Regions from separate parts of the uncultured Enterovirga sp. genome, predicted to be linked through region 3. Evidence: predicted binding sites of a transcription regulator. Region 3 holds the regulator's gene; each other region holds the start of a gene.
The links. The regulator LexA, encoded in region 3, represses DNA repair genes until DNA is damaged. The targets are predictions, from matches to a motif close to TGTTCNNNNTGTGTTCNG.
Positions count from the first base shown of each region.

Region 1: the regulator LexA is predicted to act here: its motif matches at 3,073-3,090, upstream of ACFE87_RS05820 (YifB family Mg chelatase-like AAA ATPase).
Region 2: the regulator LexA is predicted to act here: its motif matches at 2,387-2,404, upstream of yhhA (YhhA family cyclophane-containing RiPP).

Region 1 covers NZ_CAXTAZ010000007.1:84,102-89,175, forward strand. The annotation lists gene ACFE87_RS05815 (ATP-binding protein) at 1-1,340, opposite strand, end outside; gene ACFE87_RS05820 (YifB family Mg chelatase-like AAA ATPase) at 1,482-3,020, opposite strand; gene ACFE87_RS05825 (SDR family NAD(P)-dependent oxidoreductase) at 3,126-3,863, opposite strand; gene ACFE87_RS05830 (ring-cleaving dioxygenase) at 3,959-4,915, shown strand; gene ACFE87_RS05835 (DUF2188 domain-containing protein) at 4,919-5,074, opposite strand, start outside.
Region 2 covers NZ_CAXTAZ010000006.1:9,869-14,942, reverse strand. The annotation lists gene ACFE87_RS04895 (AAA family ATPase) at 1-1,115, shown strand, start outside; gene ACFE87_RS04890 (hypothetical protein) at 1,112-1,885, shown strand; gene yhhA (YhhA family cyclophane-containing RiPP) at 2,417-2,590, shown strand; gene yhhB (cyclophane-forming radical SAM/SPASM peptide maturase YhhB) at 2,607-3,731, shown strand; gene yhhC (cyclophane-containing peptide 2OG-Fe(II) oxygenase YhhC) at 3,728-4,321, shown strand; gene ACFE87_RS04870 (HEXXH motif-containing putative peptide modification protein) at 4,318-5,074, shown strand, end outside.
Region 3 covers NZ_CAXTAZ010000033.1:32,338-37,411, reverse strand. The annotation lists gene ACFE87_RS16100 (hypothetical protein) at 1-30, opposite strand, end outside; gene ACFE87_RS16095 (ComEC/Rec2 family competence protein) at 499-2,793, shown strand; gene lexA (transcriptional repressor LexA) at 2,832-3,530, opposite strand; gene ACFE87_RS16085 (MFS transporter) at 3,642-4,868, opposite strand; gene ACFE87_RS16080 (AI-2E family transporter) at 4,951-5,074, opposite strand, start outside.

The DNA of each region.
Region 1 (5,074 bases), on a different contig from region 3:
GTCTGGCGGAAGAGATCGGCCATGCCGCGCACGAGCGCATTCACGTCGACGGCCTGCGGTTCGAGCGCCTGCCGGCGCGAGAAGGCGAGGAGGCGCTGCGTCAGGCCGGCGGCCCGCTCCGCTCCACCTCGCGCGCCTTCCACGTGACGTCGCAGCTTCTCGGCCTCGGGCGGCAGGCGACGGGACAGGAGGTCGAGATTGCCGATCACGACCGTGAGCAGGTTGTTGAAGTCATGCGCAACGCCTGAGGTGAGCTGGCCCATGGCTTCGAGCTTTTGAGACTGGCGAAGCTGCGCCTCGACCTCTTCCCGGCCCGTCACGGCCGTGGCCCGTTCCCTCACGGCCTGGGCGACCTCCTCATACGCTGCGAATTGCCGGGCAAGCGCGATCATCACGGAGAGGACGGCCAACGCGACCAGTGCGCCGGAGAGCCCGACGACGAGAGCCTGCCGACGCCACTCGCGAAGGATGTTGCCGAGCGTTCGGGAGGCCGTCGCCAGCACGGCAAATTCAGGAATGGACCGGCTCGCGACGATGCGGGCCTGCCCGTCGGACCCCGACGCAACTTCGAAGACGAGCGGTACACCCGGCGGTTGCTCGGTCCGGAAAGCCGGCTTTTCCGATCGGCTGCCGATGTCCAAGCTCGGGTGACGGACGAGCAGGGTCCCGTCCCGGTGCCAGAGCGCGAGCGCCGCACCCCGTCCGAGATCGAGCGAGGCGTAGAAGTCCCGAAAGTAGCGAAGCTCGACCGCACCATAGACGATCCCGATCAGCGCGCCCGTGGAGGTCGAAAACCGCCTGGCCAGATAGACGGTCCAGTCGCCCGTTCCCCGGTTCTGCACCGGCTCGCTGACGAAGCTCTCCGCCGCGCCGGCCCCCGTTTTCAGGGCGCTGAAATGCGCGCGGTCCGCCAGGTCGATCGGCGGGACGGGAAAGGCGCGGGAGAAGTTCACGACCCGGCCATCGTCCCCGACCAGGCTGATGGCGTTGAGCTGCGGCAGCCCGGAGACGCGGGCCCGCAGGGCGTCGTGGGTGCGCCGGTCGGACTTCTGCCTGCGGAAATCGTCAGGGGTCTCGATGCCCTCGGCCTTGAGCTCGTCGAGGACGCTGCCGAGGACGAGATCGACGCTCTGCAACGTGCGAGTGGCGGCTTCCGCCAGGACGGTGTTCAGATTGGCGAGGCCGCGGCGGGCGTCCTTCATCTCCCGCGCGCGCATCTCCAGCACGAGCAGGACGGTGGCGAGAAGGACGAGGCCGAAAACGACCGTCCCGACGGCCAGGACCGTCCGGAGCGGCCGGCTGGTGCGCCACCTCTCGACCCAGGTCCCGATGACCGTCATCGGGCTGCCACCGCTGGGACGGCGCGACCCGATCAGGTCCGTCGCCATCTGCCCCCCAGGAGGTTTACCTCCTGCCTCCTTGAATTCAGCGACAATCGTAGCCGGCCTGTGCCGAACAGGGAAGCTGAGCTGGGAGCGGCGTCAGGCCGCGACCGTCCGGCGATCGATATGCGACCGGTAGGAGATCGCCTCCGCCAGGTGGATACGCCGCACCAGCCTCTCGCCGTCGAGATCGGCCAGCGTGCGGGCCACCTTGAGGATTCGGTGGAAGCCTCGGGCCGAGAGCCGCATCGCGTCCGCGGCCTCACGGATCAGCCGCATCCCGTCCTCATCGGGCTTGGCGACCTCCTCCAGGACCGAGCCGGGGCAGGCGGCATTGCTGGTGACGCCATCGAGCCCGAGCGCGAGGTAGCGCCGTGCGCCGATCTCGCGCGCACGGGCCACCCGGGCCGCGACCTCGGTCGAGCCTTCCGAGGCCGGTGGCAGGATCAGGTCGGCGGCGGTGACGGCCGGGACCTCGATCGCGAGATCGATGCGGTCGAGAAGCGGGCCCGAGATGCGGGAGGCATATTGCGCCATGCAGCGGTCGTTCGGCTGGCGGCGGCAGGCATAGCCGGGCTCCGTCGCGTGGCCGCACCGGCATGGGTTCATGGCGGCCACGAGCTGCACCCGCGCCGGGTAGGTCGTGCGGTGGTTGGCGCGCGCGATCATCACCGAACCGGTCTCGAGCGGCTGCCGCAGCGCGTCGAGGACGCCGGGCTGGAACTCGGGCAGCTCGTCCAGGAAGAGCACGCCGTGATGGGCGAGCGAGATCTCGCCCGGCTTCGCATTGATGCCGCCGCCGACGAGCGCCGCCATCGAGGCGGAATGGTGCGGCGCCCGGAACGGCCGCCGGCTCGACAGCGCCCCATTCGCCAGCAGGCCGGCGACGGATTGCACCATCGAGATTTCGAGGAGCTCCTGCGGGCGGAGCGGCGGCAGGATCGAGGGCAGCCGGGCAGCCAGCATCGACTTCCCGGCTCCCGGCGGCCCCGACATCAGGAGGTTGTGGCCGCCGGCCGCCGCGATCTCGAGCGTGCGCTTGGCGCTTTCCTGTCCGCGGATGTCGCGCAGGTCCGGCAGCGGGCCCGAGGCCGGCGCCACGGCTGGTTCGGGACGGGCGAGCACCTGGTCGCCCTTGAAGTGGTTCGCGAGCTGGATGAGCGAGCGCGGCGCCAGGATGTCGGCGTCGCGCGAGGCCCAGGCGGCCTCGGGGCCGCAGGCGGCCGGGCAGATCAGCCCATGACCCCGGCCATTGGCGGCGATCGCGGCCGGGAGGACGCCCGCCACCGCCGTGATCGATCCGTCGAGCGCAAGTTCGCCCAGCACCGTGTAGCCCGCGAGCGCGTCCGACGGGATCGCCCCGATCGCCGCCATGATGCCGAGCGCGATCGGCAAGTCGTAATGCGAGCCCTCCTTCGGAAGGTCGGCCGGCGCGAGGTTCACGGTGATGCGCTTCGCCGGCAGGGCGAGGCCCGAGGCGAGCAGCGCCGCCCGCACCCGCTCCTTCGACTCGCCCACGGCCTTGTCCGGCAGGCCCACGAGCACGAAGGCCACATTGCCGGCCGAGATCTGCACCTGAACGTCGACCTCGCGCCCCTCGATTCCCTCGAAGGCGACGGTTGAGACGCGTGTGACCATGAGGGGGTTCCGGCAGCCGCACGCCAGAGTGTCGCGCGGGACCGGGCCCGTCAAGAACAAGCCGTGAACGAGGAGAGCAGGCGAATTCGTGCTGGATTGGAGGCGTCACGGAGAGACGGTGGAGCCATCCCAGGCCAGAACGGCACCGCTGTCCCGGGGCGTCGCGGCCTCGATCACCTCGAGCAGCCGGTCGGCGGCATCGTCCGGGGTGAACAAATGCTCGGCCGGAACGCCCGCCTGAAATGGACGGCTCAGCCCGGTATCGACCGTGCCCGGATGAAGCCCGATGCAGATCGCGTCCGGCCGGCTGCGCGCGAGTTCCACGGCGAGCGTGCGGATGAGCTGGTTCAGCGCCGCCTTGGAGGCCCGGTACCCGTACCAGCCGCCCAGGCGGTTGTCCCCGATTGACCCGACCCGGGCCGAGAGCGCCGCGAACACGGCCTTGCCGCCACGGGGCATGAGGGGCAGCAGGTGCTTGGCCACGAGCGCCGGCCCGATCGCGTTGACCCGGAAGCTCTCTGCGAGCCGGTCGGCATCGAGCTCGCGCCATGCCTTTTCGGGACGGAGCTCAGGCCCGTGGAGGAGCCCCGTCGCGACGATCGTGAGGCCGACCGGAATGCCCGCCGCGCCAATCCGGGCGGCGGTCGCCGCGATGCTGGCCTCGTTCGTGATGTCGAGCGTGCCGGCTCGGGTGCCGGGCCCGAGATCGGTGCCGCTCCTCGACAGGACATGGACCACCTCGAATCCAGCCTTCCGGACGAGATGGGAGACCAAGGCCCGCCCGATGCCCCCGGAGGCACCGACCACCACGGCACAGGACGGCGGAACGATGCTGAGGGTCATGGAGGCGAAGGCATCTCTGCAAGCCCGCCTTTGCACCGACGATCATTGCCCGGGACGGGCGAAATCCGACATGACGGCGAGAGAGGATCTATCCCATGCAACTCACCGGCATTCATCACCTCACCGCGATCACGGCCAGGCCCGCCGACAATCACGGCTTCTATACCGGCACGCTCGGGATGCGGCTCGTGAAGAAGACCGTGAACCAGGACGACGTCTCGGCCTACCATCTGTTCTACGCGGATGGAGAGGCCTCGCCCGGTTCGGACCTCACCTTCTTCGACTTCCGGGTCAGGCCGGAGCGGCGCGGCACCCACAGCATCACCCGGACGGGGCTCCGGGTCGCGGGCGAGGCGAGCCTGCGCTGGTGGGCCGAGAGGCTCGCATCCGAGGAGGTCCGGCACGGCGCCATCCACGAGCGCGACGGGCGGCTGACGCTCGACTTCGAGGATGCGGAAGGCCAGCGCCTCGCCCTCATCGACGATGGCGGCGCGGGTGACGCCTATGCCTGGGCGAAGAGCAGCGTGCCGGCCGAACACCAGATCCGAGGGCTCGGCCCGATCACGATGAGCGTGCCGAAAAGCGCCCCCACCGACATGGTCCTGCGCGATCTGATGGGGATGCGGCAGGTGCGCGACTATGACGGTCCGGATGCCACGAAGACGCTCGTCTACGAGATAGGGGATGGCGGGCCCGCGGCGGAACTCCACGTCGCGATCGAACCGGGCCTGCCGGTCGCGGAACAGGGCGCCGGCGCCGTGCACCACGTTGCCTTCCGGATCCCGGATCAGGATTACGGCGCCTGGGCGGACCGGCTCAAATCCGTCCGGAACCGGGTGCCGTCGAGCGGGCCGGTGGACCGCTTCTACTTCCGGAGCCTTTATTTCCGGGAGCCGAACGGCATCCTGTTCGAGATCGCGACCGACGGCCCAGGCTTCGCGGCCGACGAGCCCAAGGAGACGCTGGGCGAGCGGCTCGCGTTGCCGCCCTTCCTCGAACCCCGTCGGGCCGAGATCGAACGGGGCCTGAAGCCGCTCGCGACGATCCCGTAGGGGTCAGCCGACCACGTCGGTCGAGGGCCGATCGCTGCCCGGCGCCGTCTCATCGTGCCACCGGCCCTTTTCGTCCTGGTACTGGATCGCCTCCGTCTCGCCGGGCGCACGCTGCTCCTGCGCGACACGGTCCGCCGCCGCCCGCGCCGCGTCGTGGCT
Region 2 (5,074 bases), on a different contig from region 3:
CGGACTGGATTGAGCCGGATGTGTTCGACTACCAAAATCAGCAGCTCTTGAACCTCATTCGGCAAGGGGGGGCAGAGGTGGCTGCTAGCATGACTGTCACCCTCGTCGGTCCAGCCGGCGAGCAAGTGACCATCGGCTTCGACAGCGTGTCTCGGGATGAAAAGCTCGCCTCGGCCGAACCGCGGCCGCAGAAGCGCGCGCTCAACGGTAAGGGACCGCTCATAATTGGGTACGGTGCGTCAAGGCACACGGGCACGCGCAATCTCGTTTCCATTGCCGACCAGCGGCCCACAGAGAGCCTGTTCGACGATCTTGTAGAACTCGTTGACGCCGAGGAAGTGCTTGAACAGTTTTATCGTGAAGAGCTCGCTGCTCGGGACGAGAAGCGCGACGAGGAAGCCGAAAAGTACAAGCGTATCCGCACCGAGATCATCGAAGTAGTTCGCGCGATGACGCCGGATCTGCAGGCCATTAACGCAGGCGCGCGTAAGAGTATTTCATTCCAAACGCTGTCGGCGAAGGTTGGGTTGTCCGGACTGAGCCTCGGCTACCGGGTCGTCGTCTCGTGGATCGTGGACCTGGCTTGGCGGTTGTATCATCTGAGGCCCGACGGTCTCAGCCCATTTAAGGAGCACGCAATTGTTATCGTCGACGAGGTCGACCTCCACTTACATCCGAGGTGGCAGCGTGAGATCCGCCACAAGCTGCTCGCACATTTTCCGAACGTGCAGTTTATCGTTACGACGCATAGCCCGATCGTTGCCCAGGAAGCTGTAGCCAGCGGCGACCCAGTTGCTGTCGTACGTTGGAACGGCACAGCGGCTGAAGTTATCAACGATCCGCTACCTCATCAGCCCTGGCGCTACGATGAAATCCTCGGCAGCGCCGCCTTTGGGTTTGCCAGCGGTCAAGATGTGCGATCATCAGAACTCCTCGTCGAGCGTGAGCGACTACTCCGCAAGCACAACCTTGATCTTACCGAACGAGCTCGGCTGACGACGCTGAATGGTATCGCGCACAGCATCGAGACTGGCGACACTCCATACGACGCGGCTTTCGACAAATTGATGGAGCGCGTCGTCGAATTGGAGAAGCAACTTGCGGATCGGCGGTGATCAGGGTCGTGAAGGGCGAAGCGCCCGAAACGCTTAAGCGCCTTGGCCCGAAGTGGGTCAAAGCTCACTCGGAGGCGTTCGACGCCGAGCCGAAGGAATTTCTTTCGGGCAAGCGTACCATGGCCATCGCCTCACACGTCTACGGCGCCGCTGAGGTGAGGAACGCGCTCGCAAAAGCGCAGCACGGTAAATGTTGCTTCTGCGAGGTCGAGATCGAACATCCTTATATGCAGCGCCACGTCGAGCATTGGCGTCCGAAGGGAGCTGTCAAACAGGATGCAGCAGAGCCCGAACTATATCCCGGCTATTATTGGCTTGCGTACGAATGGGACAACTTGTTTTTGGCGTGCGTGGTATGCAACAGTTCGTACAAGAGTACCTGCTTTCCCCTCGCCGATCAATCTAATCGCGCCCGGAGCCATCACGATAGCGTGGATCTGGAGATACCCTTGCTGCTCAAGCCAGACGCGAACGATCCGGACGAACACTTGACCTGGGAGGACGATCAACCCCGGGGCACGTCCGCGTTGGGATGGCGGACAATCGAGGTGGCGGGCCTAATTAGGAAGGACGATGTCAAGCGCACACGCAGGTTCCTTGAGCTCAAGCGCGCCTACGATCGCTTAATCAAAATCACAGATAGCGGCGATCCCACAGTGCAGCAGATTGCCAAGGACTACAGAGATCTGCTGCACAAATCGGTGCTGGCTTCCAGTCCTTTTAGCGCTATGGCGAAGGCGTTCTTGGCGTCGCGGGCTCCCGTCCCATAAGACCAGTGTACGAACGCCGACACGATTGTGCAGCGCGGAAATTGTTCAGATGAACAGGCGCATAAATACTTTGGGCAACAGTGTAAGTATTATAGGTTCTCCCTTGCGTGCCGGCTCTCGGCGTTTTGGTTTGGCCAAGCGCCTTATCAGGAGGCTGGCGTCCGGGTGAGCTGACGTTGATTTGCGAGGATAGTCCCGTGTCCGACCCGCTTCGATGAAAACTGTTTCCGATCGTTCAGGGAGACCGAGAATATCGAAAAGCATAGCTCATTCTTAATGTAGGCGTAGACCGCCCTACATGATCAATATTTGTCGTTTCGCGTCAGGCCCGCAAAGGTAAGAGATTTGTAACTTCCGATCTTTGTAGGGTGACATGTCTTGATATTGAGGCGGCATGGGCTTGAGGACAGCGCCCTCCCACATGATTTCCTCGACACACGGGAAGCATAAAGACCTAAACCTCCCGTTTTTATCGCTAGCCCTAGCGTCATGCATCTGCTATGATCCAGAAGTTTTCCGGGAGCTACGACCATGGAGATGGGTGCCGAGGATCCGGGGTGCGTCGCGCGGGAGCGTGACAATGAAGCACCGGAAGAGCTTCGGCTCGATAGCGTGACCCTCGACCGACTGATGGCGGAAGTCCGTAACGAGGACACGGTCGAGGCGCACGCCTATAACCGAATGCACAATCGCCATAATCGCTGACGGCGGGCGACCGTCAATGGTCACCGTCGACACCGTCCTGCTGAAGCTCGCCAGCCGCTGCAATCTCGATTGCCACTATTGTTATGTTTACAACATGGGCGACGAAGGATGGCTGGCGCAGCCCAAGCGCATGTCGCCCGAAGTGATCGACAGCGCCGTCGCGCAGCTGTCGTTGCTCGCTTCTTCGCAGGACGTTCCGTTCAGCGTCGTGTTCCACGGCGGGGAGCCCCTCCTGATAGGAGCGGAGCGTTTCGACGTCGTTTGCGCGGCGCTGCGGGGGGCCTTGCCGCCGACATGCGGGCTACACCTACAGACCAACGGCCTCCTGCTCTCCGACGCCGTTCTGCGCACGTGCATGGAACATGACGTTGGCGTCTCGATCAGCCTGGATGGTCCGGCCGCCGTACATGACAGGCACCGCCCGGACAGGCGAGGCGCTGGATCGCACTCGCGCGTCATGGAGGCAGTCCGGCGCCTATCCGAACACCCGGCCGGTAGCCGTCTTTTTACGGGCGTGCTGGCGGTTGTAGACCTCGCGTCGGATCCCGGCGAGGTCTATTCGTTCCTGAAGTCGACGGGCGCACCCAGCATGGACTTCCTGTATCGGGATGGCAACCATGACGAGGTCCCGGTGGGGAAGGCCAGCCCGCTTTCGACCGAGTACGGCGATTGGATGTGCCGGCTGTTGGACGTCTACCTTGCGGATCGAAGGCCGGTGCCGATCCGCGTGCTGGACGACATGCTCAAGCTGCTTATGGGCGGCATTTCGCGGAAGGAGGGCGTCGGCCTTGACGCTTACGGCATACTCGTCGTGGACACAGACGGGAGCGTAAGAAAGAACGACACGCTCAAGAGCGCGTTCGGCGCCGCCGATCGGTTCGCGTCCGGCTGGTCGGTCACGACCCATGATCTTAGGCAGGTGGTCGCCTCAAAGGAGTTTGCGGTCTACCACCACGCCCAGCGGCCGTCCTCGCCGGTCTGCCTGTCCTGCCCGGACCTGCGGGTCTGCGGGGGAGGGATGCCGGCTCACCGGTGGCGGTCGGAAACGGGTTTCGTCAACCCGAGCGTGTTCTGCGCGGATCAAAGGCTCCTGATCGACGCCATGCGAGACATCCTGTCCCGCCGCATGCTCGCCGCATGACACTGCCATCCTTCGACAAGGTCCGCAGTTCCACCGACCCATTTCCGCACTTCCGTGTCGGCGGCATCCTGCAAGACGATGAGGCGGACCGCGCATTGCACTGGTTGCGAACGTCGGCTCCATGGGCGCTCCGCGTCGAGAGTTTCTACGAGCAGCACGAGTTCTCCCTCATTACTTCGGAGCTCGGGCCCGAGATAGTTGATTTGGCGTCGCCGGAGTTCATTACGTCGGTCCGCTCTGAACTGCGGCGGCAGTTCGACGTGAAGGACGAGCTGGAGCTCGTTGACGTCGGCGCCCACCGGCTCACCTCGGGACAGACGATCCGCATCCACAACGATTTCCTTGAAGGTCGGGAATCTCACCGAATGTTGATCCAGCTAAACGACGGCTGGACCGCCGAGCAGGGAGGATTGCTGATGCTCTTCGGCGATGACCAGCCCGAGAGCTTGAGGCACGTGGTGATACCGACCCATGGAAGCGGTTTCGCCTTCGAGATCTCGCCGAGATCCCACCATGCCGTGTCCTCGATCAGGGACGGAGAGCGCTACACGTTGGTCTACACATTTCGGCGGCCGGGCGAGGTGCGATGACGGACGGCGCGGAGCTGGTCAAGGAAGCGCTGGCGACGCCCGGTCCTTGTTGGTTCGAGGGCTTAGCCGAGCGCCTTGCTGGCGCCCGCTATCGCAAGATGGAGCTGGCGACCGGCATTAATCGTGCCCGCTACGGCACCGTCCGTTACCTCGCCCGCGATGCCTGGGCGGCGAGGACGGAACTCGCCAGCGTCGATTTCCCGGCCGATTTCGAGGCCTCTATTCCGGCGACGGTGGAATTGCTCGGCGCGCCGATCTCGAAGCGCTATGCCGATCTTGGCTTGGATCTGTACGGGCCGAGCGAGATCCACCCTGAGGAAGCAGTGACCGCGGTCTTGGCCGCCTTCCGCAGGATCGGGGAGGTGCCTGGCGCGGCCGTTGCGATTGGCGCGCTTCTGTCCGCGCTGCACGTGTTGCGGCCGGAAGGGCCCGAGTACGACGTTAGCTACAGCGACCCGGCTGTTCCGTTCACGATTTTCGTAGGCATCCACCCTCGGGCGGGCGCATACGGCGATTTACGGCTGGCGGAAAGTATTCTGCATGAGTGCATGCATCTGCAGCTTACGCTCATGGAGTCTGTGGCGCCCATTGTCGTCGATGGCGGCGAGCGGATGCACTCACCGTGGCAGGGTACCTCCCGTCCGATCCTGGGCATCCTGCACGGCCTTTACGTGTTTCGGGCGATCCAGAACTTTCATCGGGCTCTGCTCAACCGTGGAGCCATGACTTCGGACGAGTGTCGTTATCTTGAGC
Region 3 (5,074 bases):
GCTGAATTCCGGATATGACTCGTTGGCCATGTTTACCTCCCGTTGTGCCAAAGACTGGCACAACTCAAGGTAGTGTACGGAACGGACGGTCGCAACTGGAATTTGTGGTTCGCGCGCGCGGAGCGGCCGCATTCGTGCTGCCCGGATAGGCCAGCAGCGGTGACGATCCGGCCGGGCCAAGACTATCGCCGGTCGTGGTTCGGCTCCCTCGTGGCCGCCAAGTACCGCCATGCCTCACGCGGAAACGTCGCCCGATTGTGACGCAGCCGGGGTCTTCGGGATCGGCCGAGCTCGACAGCGAGGTCTTGGCCGAGCTCGTCGCCGGTGGCCCGAACCACGGCGGACACGCGGAAGCTGCAGCGCCATCGTGGATTCGCGGCCGAATCCCGATGCGACGGGTGGCTTCCGGCCGGCGATCGTCTAGCATGCGCAAGACAGCGGCGTGGCGTCGGTACGATGCGGTCAGCAGGCGAGCGGCACCGGGGCGGGCGCGAGGGCATGGCCCGGACGCGTTCCGCTGCCGGCGCCGCGGCTGCAGGGACCGCGCCGGCGATCCGGGCTGGCGGCTGGAATGCGGCCGTCCGGAATGCGCTGGCGGCCTTGCCCGCGCAGCTCTCCGACCTCGTCCAGCAGGAGATCGACCGGCGCAGGCTCTTTCCCTGGATCGCGGTCGCCTACGGGCTCGGGATCGTGCTGGCCTTCGCGGCGGACGGCGCGGTTTCGGTCTGGCCTCCGCTCGCGGCCGGGGCAGGCTTCGCCTGCGGGGCGTATCTCGCCCGCCACCGCTTCGGCCGCATGATCGTCTTCGTGGCGCTGACTGCCGTCTTCTTCGGGTCCGCGGCCGCGCTCGTCCGCACCGAGATGGTGGCTGCTCCGGTCCTCGACCGGCTCCACGTCGGACGGCTCGAGGGGTTCATCGAGACGGTCGAGGAGCGCGCCTCCGGCGGCGGCCGGCTCGTGATCCGGACGGCGAAGCTCGAGCGTCGGGAGGGCGGGCAGGTCCCGTCCAGCGTGCGCGTGACGGTCCGGGCGGTCGCGGGCCTGGCGCCGGGCGATTACGTGGGTGGAACGGTCCGGCTCTTGCCGCCGCCGGAAGCGGCGCGCCCGGGCGGCTACGACTTCGCCCGCGACGCCTATTTCCGCGGGATCGGCGCGGTCGGCTCGGCCTCGGGCCGTCTTGTGAGGATCGAGCCGCCCCCGTTCGCGCCCGACCTGTCCTTGCGGAGCGCGGCCCTGATCGACCGGGCCCGGAACGCGCTCACGGCCAGGATCGTCGAGGCGATCGGCGGGCAGGCCGGCGCCGTCTCGGCCGCGCTCGTCACCGGCAAGCGCGGCCTCATCGACGAACGCACGAACGACATCCTGCGGGCGGCCGGAATCTACCATGTCGTGTCGATCTCCGGCCTGCACATGGTGCTGGCCGCAGGCCTCTTCTTCGCCGCGACGCGCGCGCTCCTGGCGCTCTCGCCGGCGCTGGCGCTTGGCTGGCCGATCAAGAAGATCGCGGCGATCGTCGGCATGGCGGGCGCGACGGCCTATTGCATCTTCTCCGGCTCGGAGGTCGCGACCGAGCGCTCGCTCGTCATGATCCTCGTCATGCAGGGCGCGATCCTGTTCGACCGGCCGGCGCTGTCGCTCCGCAACCTCGCCATCTCGGCGATCCTCGTCCTGACGCGGGAGCCCGAGGCGCTGCTCGGACCGAGCTTCCAGATGTCCTACGCGGCGGTCGCGGGCCTGATCGCCTTCGCCGAGGCGGCGCGTCGGGTCCGCCCCGCGGCGGAGGCGGGCGACCCGCTTCGTCGGGCGGCACTCTGGGTCGGCATGACGCTCGCCGGCATCCTGGGCACGACGCTCGTCGCGACGCTCGCGACCGGGCCGTTCGGAACCTTCCACTTCCAGAATGTCCAACCCTACGGGCTGATCGGCAACGCCGCGACCCTGCCCCTCGTGTCCTTCGCCGTGATGCCGGCCGCCGTGATCGGCGTGGTCGCGCTCCCCTTCGGCCTTGACCGTCCGATCTGGGCGGCCATGGGCTATGCCACGGACGGCGTGCTCCGCCTGTCGGAATGGGTCGCGGGTTTCGCCGGTTCGACGCTGGTGGTGCCGGCCTTCGGGGCGGGCGCGCTCTCGCTCTTGGCCTTCGCGCTGCTCGTCGCGACGCTCTGTGGTTCGGCGCTCCGGCTTCTCGCGGGCCTTCCCTTCATTCTGGGCGTGGCGCTCGCCTCCGCTGCGCCGCGCCCGGACATCTACGTGGCCCGGGACGGGTCGGGCGCCGCGGTCCGGGGCCGGGACGGCCGGCTCGCGCTCCTGGGGCGGGTCCCGGCCTTCACGGCCGAGCAATGGCTCAAGGCCGATGGCGATGCGCGCCGGGCCGCGGATGCCTCGCTCAAGGCCGGACCGCGCTGTGACCGGATCGGCTGCACGATCGAGATGCGGGACGGCCGGATCGTCTCGCATCTCCTCGACCGGCGCGGTTTTGCCGAGGATTGCGGCCGTGCCGCCGTCGTCCTCTCCCACCTTCAGGCACCGCCGGACTGCGCCGCGCCCACCCTGGTCGACCGCGCCTTCCTGGCCGGACACGGAGCGACGACCCTGTTCGCGACGTCGTCGGGGTTCCGGCTCGAGACCACCCGCCGCCCTGGCGAGAGCCGGCCATGGCTCGCCCGCAAAGCCTCCGCGAGGCCGGCCGCCGCCATCGCATCCGCCTCGCCGCCGCCGGGCAGGCCCGCCTCACGTCCTGCTCCGGCGGAGGAGGCGGTGCCGGACCTCCCGGATGCCGATGCGGAGCCTTGAGGCACTCGCACCGGGAGGACGGGCGCGCCGCTCGGCCGTCAGTACCGCCTGACGAGACTCACGAGCTTGCCCTGGATGCGGACGCGGTCGGGGCCGAGCACGCGCGTCTCGTAGGCCGGGTTCGCGGCTTCGAGCGCGATGGAGGATCCGCGCCGGCGAAAACGCTTCAGCGTCGCCTCCTCGTCGTCGATCAGCGCGACGATGATGTCGCCGGTCAGCGCGTCGTCCTGGCGTTTGATGACGACCGTGTCGCCGTCGAGAATGCCGGCATCGATCATCGAATCGCCCCGCACCTCGAGCGCATAATGTTCGCCCGACGCGAGGAAGTCCGGCGAGAGCGTGATCGAATGCGAGCGGTTCTGCAGGGCGGAGACCGGCGTGCCGGCCGCGATGCGGCCCATGACCGGGATCGAAACGGCCTTGCCGCCGTCGGGAACGCCGCCCGGAGCGGCCGCCGGCGTCGTACGGGCTCGCCCGAAATTGCCCTCGACGACGCTCGGGCTGAATTTCGGCCTGGCGGTCGTCTCAGGCATGCGCAGGACTTCGAGCGCCCGCGCCCGGTTCGGTAGCCGCTTGATGAAGCCGCGCTCCTCGAGAGCGGTGATCAGCCGGTGGATGCCCGATTTCGACTTCAGGTCGAGCGCCTCCTTCATTTCGTCGAAGGAGGGCGGCACGCCGGATTCGGAGAGGCGCGCGTGAATGAAGCGCAGCAACTCGTTCTGCTTGCGGGTCAGCATCGTCGCGCTCCTGCTCGAACGACTCGGGTGAGAAACAAAGCATGAACGGCGTAACCGTTCTGCTAATGTTCCACAAGCGGCGATGTGGACTTTCGGACCTACTCTTCCGCTCTACTCGGCCGGCGCGATCGCGGGATCGGCTTTCGCCCAGAGTTCGGGGCGAAGCTCCTCGGGCCGATCCGGGAAGAAGAGGGCGCACAGGAAGGTGACGGTCGCGACCCCGGCAAGGACCAGGGTCGCCGAGGTGAGGCTGCCCGTGCGTTCGTGCAGGAACCCGATGAGCGGGGCTGCCACGGCGCTGCCGAGGAAACCCATGAAGAAGCGCACCGAATAGAGCTTCGCCCGCAGCGGTGGCGCGACGTAGCGGGCGGTCATCGTCTCGTTCACGGTGACTTGCCCGAAGATCACCGCGGCCGCGACCCCGGCTAGCGGCAGGACCAGCCAGCCCTGCGCGAAGGAGAGCGCGGCGAGGGTCGGGGCGAGGACGAGGGCCAGCGGCAGGAAGAGGCGTTTCAGCGTCGTGCGGTCGATGAGCCGTCCGACCGTGAACTGGGTCGCGGCGCCGCACAGCGTGACCGCGAAGGCCAGGATTCCGACGATCGGGATCAGGTTCGCGTCGCCGGCGAGCCGCTCCTGCATCAGCTTCGGCAGGAGAAGCGTGAAGGCGTTGAAGACGAGGCCCGAGACGACCGCGATCGCGAGCAGCGTCGCGACGGCGCGCCGGACGAGGGGCGCCGGGATCACCGGGAAGGGCGTCGCGGAAGGATGGGCGGCGTGGTCGTATTCCGGCACCCCAATCCAGAGGAGGCCGAGCCCGATGCACACGATGCCGGGCACCATGAAGGCGACCTGCCAGCCGTAGCGCTGGGCGAGGAAGGCCGTGACGACCGGCGCAAGGGCGACGCCGAAATTGCCGAAGACGCCGTTCGTGCCGATTGAGCGGCCGGGTCGCTCGCCCGCCGCCTCGACCAGCATCGCGGTCCCGATCGGGTGATAGATCGCCGCGAAGAGCCCGGCCGAGCCGAGTGCCAGCGCGAGGAGGAGGGGGGTCGCCGCGAAGCCGGCCGCGATCAACGACAGGCCGGTGCCGAAACAGAAGGCCAGCATCAGCGCGTGGCGCCCGATTCGGGCGGCGAGCCATCCCTGCGGGAGCGAGGCGACCCCGTAGAGGACGAACATGCCGGTCGCGAGCGCGAGCACCGGCCCGTAATCGGGCCCGAAGGCGCCGCCGGGCCGGGCCATCACCAGCACCGCCGTCGGCAGGATCAGCAGGCTGTAATGGGTGAGGAGATGCGCGGCGTTGACGAAGACGATTTGCCGGCGGGCCGAGCTCGCCATGATGGAGCCTCCGCGAGGATCGTGAGCCGCCCCGGCACTAGACGAAGGTCGCGCGAGCGTCCAGCACGGCCTGAAGGGCGCCTCAGGCGGCGCTTCGGGCTTCGCCGGTCGTGCCCGGCGCCTTCGCTCCACCTTCCAGGACGCGCTCGATATAAATGCGCCGGACCACGACCATGACCACGGCGAGGAGCGGGGTGGCGACCAGG